Regions from separate parts of the Pseudomonas sp. M30-35 genome, predicted to be linked through region 2. Evidence: predicted binding sites of a transcription regulator. Region 2 holds the regulator's gene; the other holds the start of a gene.
What was found. Region 2 encodes sigma-54, which starts transcription at its own class of promoters, with help from an activator protein. Its sites were predicted from a motif close to ANTGGCATNNANNTTGCTNT; they were not measured.

Region 1: B9K09_RS15000 (flagellar basal body rod protein FlgF) is a predicted target of sigma-54. The motif match lies at 2,422-2,441, and genes of this name have one in related genera.

The regions. Positions count from the first base shown of each region.
Region 1 covers NZ_CP020892.1:3,251,021-3,255,189, forward strand. Annotated here, with positions in the region: gene B9K09_RS14985 (flagellar basal body P-ring protein FlgI) at 1-32, opposite strand, end outside; gene flgH (flagellar basal body L-ring protein FlgH) at 44-739, opposite strand; gene flgG (flagellar basal-body rod protein FlgG) at 801-1,586, opposite strand; gene B9K09_RS15000 (flagellar basal body rod protein FlgF) at 1,633-2,373, opposite strand; gene flgE (flagellar hook protein FlgE) at 2,571-3,878, opposite strand; gene flgD (flagellar hook assembly protein FlgD) at 3,923-4,169, opposite strand, start outside.
Region 2 covers NZ_CP020892.1:3,878,820-3,882,988, forward strand. Annotated here, with positions in the region: gene lptA (lipopolysaccharide transport periplasmic protein LptA) at 1-43, shown strand, start outside; gene lptB (LPS export ABC transporter ATP-binding protein) at 47-772, shown strand; gene B9K09_RS17955 (RNA polymerase factor sigma-54) at 907-2,421, shown strand; gene hpf (ribosome hibernation-promoting factor, HPF/YfiA family) at 2,610-2,918, shown strand; gene ptsN (PTS IIA-like nitrogen regulatory protein PtsN) at 2,934-3,398, shown strand; gene rapZ (RNase adapter RapZ) at 3,415-4,169, shown strand, end outside.

The sequences.
Region 1 (4,169 bases), 630 kb from region 2:
GAGAGCAGTACGAGATATTTGCTTAGGCGCATGGTTGCAGCCCTCAAAACGGAAACAGTGGGCTGAGGAAGAAGCGATCAAGCCAGCCAGGTTGACTGGCGTCGGCAAAGGCGCCAGTTCCGGAATAGGTGATGCGCGCGTCAGCGATACGGGTTGATGACACCGTGTTGTCGGTGGCGACATCATCGGCACGCACCAGGCCGGCAATCCGTACCAGTTCATCACCGGTATTGAGCGTCATCCACTTCTCGCCGCGCACCGAAAGAATGCCGTTTGGCAGCACTTCAGCGACGGTCACGGTTACCGAGCCCGTCAAGCTGTTGCCCTGCGCGGCCTTGCTGTCGCCTTGGGTATCACGATTGCCGCTGTATGACGCGCTCAGCGACAGGTCGCCATCAGAGAATGGGTTGGAGCCTGTTACCGAACCGCCGAACAATGAGGTCAGACCGAGGCTGGTTTTGCTGTCTTTGGAAATTTGCGAACCGGCGTTTTTGCTGGCCTGGGTTTTCTCATTCAAGGTGATGGTGATGATGTCACCCACCCGATACGCCTTGCGATCGGTAAACAGATTGTTATCAAAACCGGTTTGATAGATGGAGCCGTTATTCTGCGCAGCGGGCAGCGGTGTACGCGGCAACACAGGCGAGTAATATGGATCATTCGGCTTGGCTACAGGCGCAACGCAGCCACTTAGCAGCGTGGTGCACAACAGTAAGGAAACAATAATTAGCCGGTTCATAAATCCACCCTCGCGGTGTAACAGTTAACGCAAAGGCCAGCTAACAGCCTGGCCAAAACCATCAAAGATTCTGAGTAATAAAGGACAACATTTGGTCAGCGGTTGAGATGACTTTGGAGTTCATCTCGTAGGCGCGTTGAGTGGTGATCATATTCACCAACTCTTCAACCACGCTGACGTTGGAGTTTTCCAAGGTGTTTTGCAAAGTCGTACCCAAGCCATTCAAACCAGGTGTACCCACTTGTGGAGCGCCGCTGGAAGCGGTCTCAAGAAACAGGTTGCTGCCGATGGCTTCAAGACCCGCAGGGTTAATAAAGTCAGCGGTCTGCAAGTTGCCGATAACTTGCGGCTGAGGATTACCGGCGGTGGTTACCGAAACCGTGCCGTCCTCACCCACGGTGAAGGTTTTAACTTCGTTGGGCAGCACCATGGCGGGCTCCAACGGAAAGCCATTGGAGGTCACAACCTGGCCATCGGAATCCAGGTGGAAGCTACCGTCACGGGTGTAGGACACCGTGCCGTCCGGCATCAACACCTGGAAGAAACCACGGCCGTTGATCGCCATATCCAGCGGCTGCTCGGTAGTCTGCAAGCTGCCAGCGGTGAAGATCTTCTGAGTGCCAACAATTCTCACACCGGTACCCAGCTGCAAACCTGAAGGCAGCTCACTGTCTTGGCTCGACTGGCCGCCTGGCTGACGACGGATCTGATAAAGCAGATCCTCAAATTCAGCGCGATCGCGTTTGAAACCCGTCGTCGAAACGTTGGCCAGGTTGTTGGAAATAGTGGTCAGGTTCATGTCCTGAGCGGACAAACCGGTTTTGCTGACCCACAGTGCCGGAATCATATTGGTTCTCCTCGGGTGACGTTTTCACGTCGCCGCGTACTGATAATTAGCTAAGTTGCAAAACCCGCGCCATTGCCGACGCATTGTCTTCGGCGGTGCGCATCATCTTTACTTGCAGCTCGAATTGGCGGGACAACGACATGATCGCGGTCATCTCTTCCACCGCGTTGACGTTGCTTGATTCGAGAAAACCCGAAGTCAGTCGCACGCTCGCATCGGCCTGCACTCGCTGGCCACTCTTGAGACGCATCATGCCGTCGGTGCCCTTCTCCAACTGCTTAGGGTCCGGGTTAACCAGCTTCAGTCGATCAACCTCTGCCAGCACATTTGGCGCCTCACCCAATGCACGAATACTGATGGTGCCGTCCTGACCGATATCGATCCCCTGCTCTGGCGGCACGGCAACTGGCCCGGCATTGCCCATAACCGGCAAACCATTGCCAGTGCGCAGCACGCCTAGCGCGTCGACATTCAAGCTGGCAGTACGCACATAAGCTTCGCTGCCATCGGGCGCCTGCACGGCAAGCCAGCCATGACCGCCGATTGCAACGTCAAGGTCGCGTCCTGTTTCCTGCATGGAGCCCGGAGTAAAGTCAGTACCTGGACGCTCACTCATTGCATAAACGCGCGACGGATACACATCACCGAATGATGAAATAGCCCGCGCCTGCTCAAAGTCACGGCGAAAGCCGCTGGTTGAAATATTCGCCAAGTTGTTGGCGTGCGCGCGCTGTGCCAGCGTGTTGTTCTGAGCGCCAGTCATGGCGACGTAAAGCATTTTATCCATGGTAACTCTCCGAGATAGGCGTGCTGCCTTGTGCTCTATACAGGCAATATTGCAAAGCCTGTGCCACACTCGAAAATTAACCGTAAACCATTGATAAAATTAGATTTTATAAAACAAAAAAGCTCCAAAAGGAGCTTTTTAATAGAGCGAACGGCGAGACTTTGCCGCGAACGGCAAAGCCATGTCGGCCAGCTGGATCAACGCAGGTTGATAATGGTCTGGGTCACCGCACTTTCAGTCTCGATGGTTTTTGCATTCGCCTGATAATTGCGCTGCGCAACGATCAAGTTAACCAACTGGTCAGACAGTTCGACGTTTGAGTCTTCCAGCGCTCCCGACTGCAAAGCACCCAAGGTGCCGCTGCTTGGCGTGCCGATCACCGGCTCACCCGATTCAAATGACTGCACCCATGCCGTTTTACCCACCGGCGTCAGACCTTGCATATTGGCAAAGTTGGCCAACACCACTTGCCCCTGCACCTTCGACTGGCCGTTGGTGTAGCGCGCAAAAATCACACCGGTGTCATCAATCTCAAGGCCCGCCAGCTCACCCGTGGTGTAACCGTTTTGGTCAACACTATTCACCGCAAACAAACTCGAATACTGGGTCGTGCCACGGAAGTCAAAATTAACCCCAGTCGCACTAGCCGTTGCACCGTTACCACTCCAGACCGGAGGCGTACCACCATCGGATGCGGCGGGAACCCAGTTGGTCATATTCAACGTACCATTTGCAGCCACAGTGAAATCTGCCGATGTCATCGCTGCGGTATCCAACTGGCCTGCCGCATTAAAGGTCAGGTTGGCCGTGTACGGGTCGGTCGATGTCGGGTCCGCCGGGTTGCGCCCATCGACCAACACATTCATCTGCCAGGTATTAGCACCGGTTTTGATGTAATACTGAGTAAATGCGTGTGAGTTGCCCTGCGAGTCGAAGATATTGACCGAGGTCGACGAGTTAAATGTGGTTGGATCATTCGGATCAAACGGCGTTGTCGTCGGCACTTCGTTGGTCGAGTTCAGGTTGAAAGGCTGAGTAATGGTACTCGTCGGCTTCGGTGCCTGGCTGGCCGTCTCAACTTTAAGATCAGAGATGATGCCGTTTTGCAGATTGCCGTTGCCATCCACCGCATAGCCTTGCAGCTTGTAGCCGAAGTTATTGACGATATTGCCAGCGCGGTCAGTACCGAAATAACCGGCACGGGTGTAGCTGATATCACCATTGTTGCTGGTGCGGAAAAAGCCGTTACCGTTAATCGCCAAATCCAATGAGTTCTGCGTGTAGTTGACGTTGCCCTGATTGAATTGTTGCGAAACGTCACTGAGCAACACCCCGCTACCTTGGGCGTTCTTGCCGGAGCCAAGCACCGAAGCCGCATACACGTCAGCAAACTCCGCCCGCGACTGTTTAAAGCCGGTCGTGCCTGCGTTGGCGATGTTATTACCCGTAACGTTGAGATCGCTGGTCGCTGCGCGCAGACCGCTAAGCCCGATATTGAACGCCATGGAAAACTCCTTTGCCGGAACAGCCGGCCATTAAATCGTGATGATTATTGACCGATGACCTGAACCTGCGAGAGCGGCACACTGCCCAGCCCTGCCAAATTCAGCATGAGTTCGCTGCCGCCCAAAGTGACACTGTCAACGTTGGCCGGAAGCATGGTGTAAAGACCCTTGGTTTCACCCGCGTAGGTCGCTTCCGCCTCAAAGGTGTAAGTGCCCGGCGGCATAAGATTGCCGCTTGAATCCTTGCCATCCCAGATGAAGCTGATGTTGCCTGCTTCCTGCTCACCCAGG
Region 2 (4,169 bases):
CATGGTGATTCAACCGAAGAACAAACCCACCCAAGGGCAGTAATTAATGGCTACATTGAAAGCCCAACACCTGGCGAAAAGCTACAAAAGCCGCCAGGTTGTCCGTGACGTTAGCCTGAGCATTGATAGCGGCCAAATCGTCGGCCTGCTTGGCCCTAACGGTGCAGGTAAAACCACCTGCTTCTACATGATTGTGGGCTTAGTCCAGGCTGACCAGGGACGCATTCTGATTGACAACCTAGACGTCAGCCACCAGCCAATGCACGGCCGCGCGCGCGCAGGCATTGGTTACCTGCCGCAAGAGGCATCAATTTTTCGCAAGCTCAGCGTTGCCGACAACATCATGGCAATCCTTGAGACGCGCAAAGAGCTCAACCGTGCTGGCCGCGAAGCTGAATTGGAGAACCTGCTTGAGGAGTTCCATATTCACCACATTCGTGACAACTTGGGCATGAGTCTTTCCGGCGGCGAGCGGCGCCGCGTTGAAATCGCCCGCGCCTTGGCAACTGCACCGAAATTCATCTTGCTCGATGAGCCATTTGCCGGTGTTGACCCGATTTCTGTTGGCGATATCAAGCAAATCATTCACCACTTAAAAGCCAAAGGCATCGGCGTGCTGATCACCGACCACAACGTGCGCGAAACGCTTGATATCTGCGAAACAGCTTATATCGTCAGCGATGGCCAGCTCATTGCGGAAGGCGACGCAGAGGCGATTCTCGCCAACCAGACAGTTAAAGAAGTCTACTTGGGTCATGAATTCCGTCTTTAACTGCGGTTTTTATCAACCGATAAGCCTCAATATCTAGGCAAAGCACTGCAGTTCAGGCATATAATTTGCTTCCTTGAGGCGCCCCAGGTGCCCTGTAGTAGATTGCGCAGAGACGCAGGTAAATAAGGTCTGCAATGAAACCATCGCTAGTCCTGAAGATGGGCCAGCAGCTGACGATGACTCCTCAGCTGCAACAAGCCATTCGTTTGCTCCAACTGTCGACCTTGGATCTTCAACAAGAAATCCAGGAGGCACTGGAGTCGAACCCAATGCTCGAACGCCAAGAAGAAGGCGAAGATTTCGATAACTCGGACCCTATGGCCGACGGAGCCGAAACCGCTACGGTTGAGCAGCCCCCGCAACAAGACACCTACCAGGAAACCAGCTTCCAAGACGCCCCACAAACCGTGGACAACCTGGAAGATGGCGAGTGGAATGAACGCATTCCCAACGAATTGCCCGTTGATACCGCCTGGGAAGATATCTACCAGACCAGCGCCAGCAGCCTGCCGAGCAGTAGCGACGATGACGAGTGGGACTTCACCACACGCACCTCCACCGGTGAAAGCCTACAGAGCCATATGCTCTGGCAGCTCAACCTGTCGCCGATGTCGGATAAGGATCGCTTGATCGCGGTCACCCTGATCGACTGTATCAACGTTCAAGGCTACCTCGAAGAAACCCTCGAAGAGATTCTTGAAGCCTTTGACCCTGAACTGGATATCGAGCTGGACGAAATTGAAGCCGTCCTGCACCGCATTCAACAGTTCGAGCCTTCAGGTATTGCCGCACGCGATCTACGCGAGTGCCTGACATTACAACTGCGCCAACTGCCCGCCAAGACGCCCTGGCTAACCGAAGCCCAGCGCCTCGCCAATGATTACCTTGACCTGCTTGGCAGTCGTGACTACAGCCAGCTCATGCGCCGCATGAAGCTCAAAGAAGACGACCTGCGTCAAGTTATCGAACTAATCCAGAGTCTCAACCCTCGCCCCGGCTCGCAGATCGAATCGAGTGAGCCTGAGTACGTGGTTCCTGATGTCATTGTGCGCAAACACAACGAGCGCTGGCTGGTAGAGCTCAATCAGGAAGCCATGCCTCGACTACGGGTGAATGCGCAGTACGCAGGCTTTGTACGCCGCGCCGACTCCAGCGCTGACAACACCTTTATGCGCAATCAACTACAGGAAGCCCGCTGGTTTATAAAAAGCCTGCAGAGCCGCAACGAAACACTGATGAAAGTCGCGACCCAGATTGTTGAGCACCAGCGCGGCTTCTTCGACTATGGTGACGAGGCCATGAAGCCTCTGGTGCTGCACGACATCGCCGAAGCGGTGGGCATGCACGAGTCGACAATCTCGCGCGTTACCACGCAAAAATTTATGCACACTCCGCGTGGCATTTACGAGTTGAAATATTTCTTCTCCAGCCATGTAAGCACCTCCGAAGGCGGAGAATGCTCATCTACAGCGATCCGCGCGATTATCAAAAAACTGGTTGCAGCGGAAAATGCAAAAAAGCCATTGAGTGACAGCAAGATCGCTGGTTTACTGGAGGCACAAGGCATTCAAGTAGCTCGCCGCACCGTTGCTAAATACCGTGAGTCCCTCGGTATCGCGCCTTCAAGTGAACGCAAGCGATTGATGTAGCAGTTGATGAACAGGAAAATTGTCTCAAGCAATATCGAACTGACGCCCTCTTGGATAAATGCAGCCATACTGCAAATATTCAGAGCGTGAAATGCCAGACTCGATGACTGAGTTTTTTCCGCGCCAAAGTGTTCCGGCGGCAGGCAAAACAGCCTGTCTCTTACACACGGCAACAAGGAGAATGCGGTATGCAAGTCAACATCAGTGGACACCAGCTAGATGTGACCGACGCCCTGCGTGACTACATCGACGAAAAACTCAGTCGACTAGAACGCCACTTCGACAAGATTACTAATGTGCAAGTCATTATGGAGGTCGAGAAGCTCAAGCAGAAAATCGAAGCCACCTTACACATTGCAGGCGGCGAAATAGTTGCTAATGCCGAGCATGATGATATGTATGCAGCAATCGATTTACTGACCGACAAACTCGACAGACAACTTATCAAGCACAAGGAAAAGCAGCTCGACCGTCAACAGGGCGCAATGGCCCGTTGATATCGCCCAACTCCTATGATCCGACTTGAAAATATCCTGACCCCCGGCCGTTCCTTGATGAACGTGCCGGGTGGCAGTAAAAAACGTGTTCTCGAACAGATTGCCAACTTGGTTGCGCGCGAACTGCCCGACCTCGATGGACAAGACATCTTCGAGAGCCTGATTGCCCGCGAGAAACTCGGGTCCACCGGTTTTGGCAATGGCATTGCCATTCCGCACTGCCGCCTGCCTGCTTGCAACGCGCCAATCAGTGCCTTGCTCAGACTAGAATCACCTGTAGATTTCGACGCGATCGATGGCGCACCGGTAGATTTGCTATTCGTACTGCTGGTTCCTGAAGCAGCAACGGACGAGCACTTGGAGCTACTTCGCCAAATCGCTAGCATGCTTGATCGCAGCGATGTCCGCGAACGTCTGCGCCAAGCGCAAAGCAATGACGCCCTGTATCAGGTTGTTGTCGACATACAGAACAACAGCTAAATGGCAGAGAATCTACATGCGCTTGATTATTGTCAGCGGTCGTTCTGGATCAGGTAAAAGTACGGCGCTTGATGTACTTGAAGACAACGGCTTTTACTGCATCGATAACTTGCCAGCCAGCTTGTTGCCACAGCTAGCTGAGCGAGCATTTCAGCAGGAAGATTCAGTTCGCCCAAATGTTGCTGTGTCCATTGACGCACGCAACTTGCCAAGCGACTTGAACATGTTTCCAGAGCTGCTTGAGCAAGTGCGGGCGCGCAATGTTCAATGCGACCTGCTGTATCTGGATGCAAACGAAGAAACCCTGCTCAAACGCTTCTCCGAAACACGTCGGCGCCATCCGCTGACCAACGACAACCGCTCGTTGGCAGAAGCCATTACCGATGAAGCTCTACTACTGGAGCCTATCATCGACCTGGCCGACTTGAAGATCGACACCACTCACCTCAATCTCTACCAGCTACGCGATACCCTCGCCCTGCGCTTGCTCAACAAGCCAGACCCAGGCACTGCATTTCTGGTTGAGTCGTTTGGCTTCAAACGCGGCATGCCAGTAGATGCGGACGTGGTGTTTGATGTGCGTTGCCTGCCCAACCCATACTGGCGTCCCGAGTTGCGCAACTTTTCTGGCCTGGAACAACCCGTCTCTGACTATTTAGACAACCAGGCGGATGTTCAGGAGATGTATCAAGACATCCATGCTTACCTGAGCAAATGGCTGCCACGCTTCGCTGCCAGCAATCGTGCCTATGTCACTGTCGCTATTGGCTG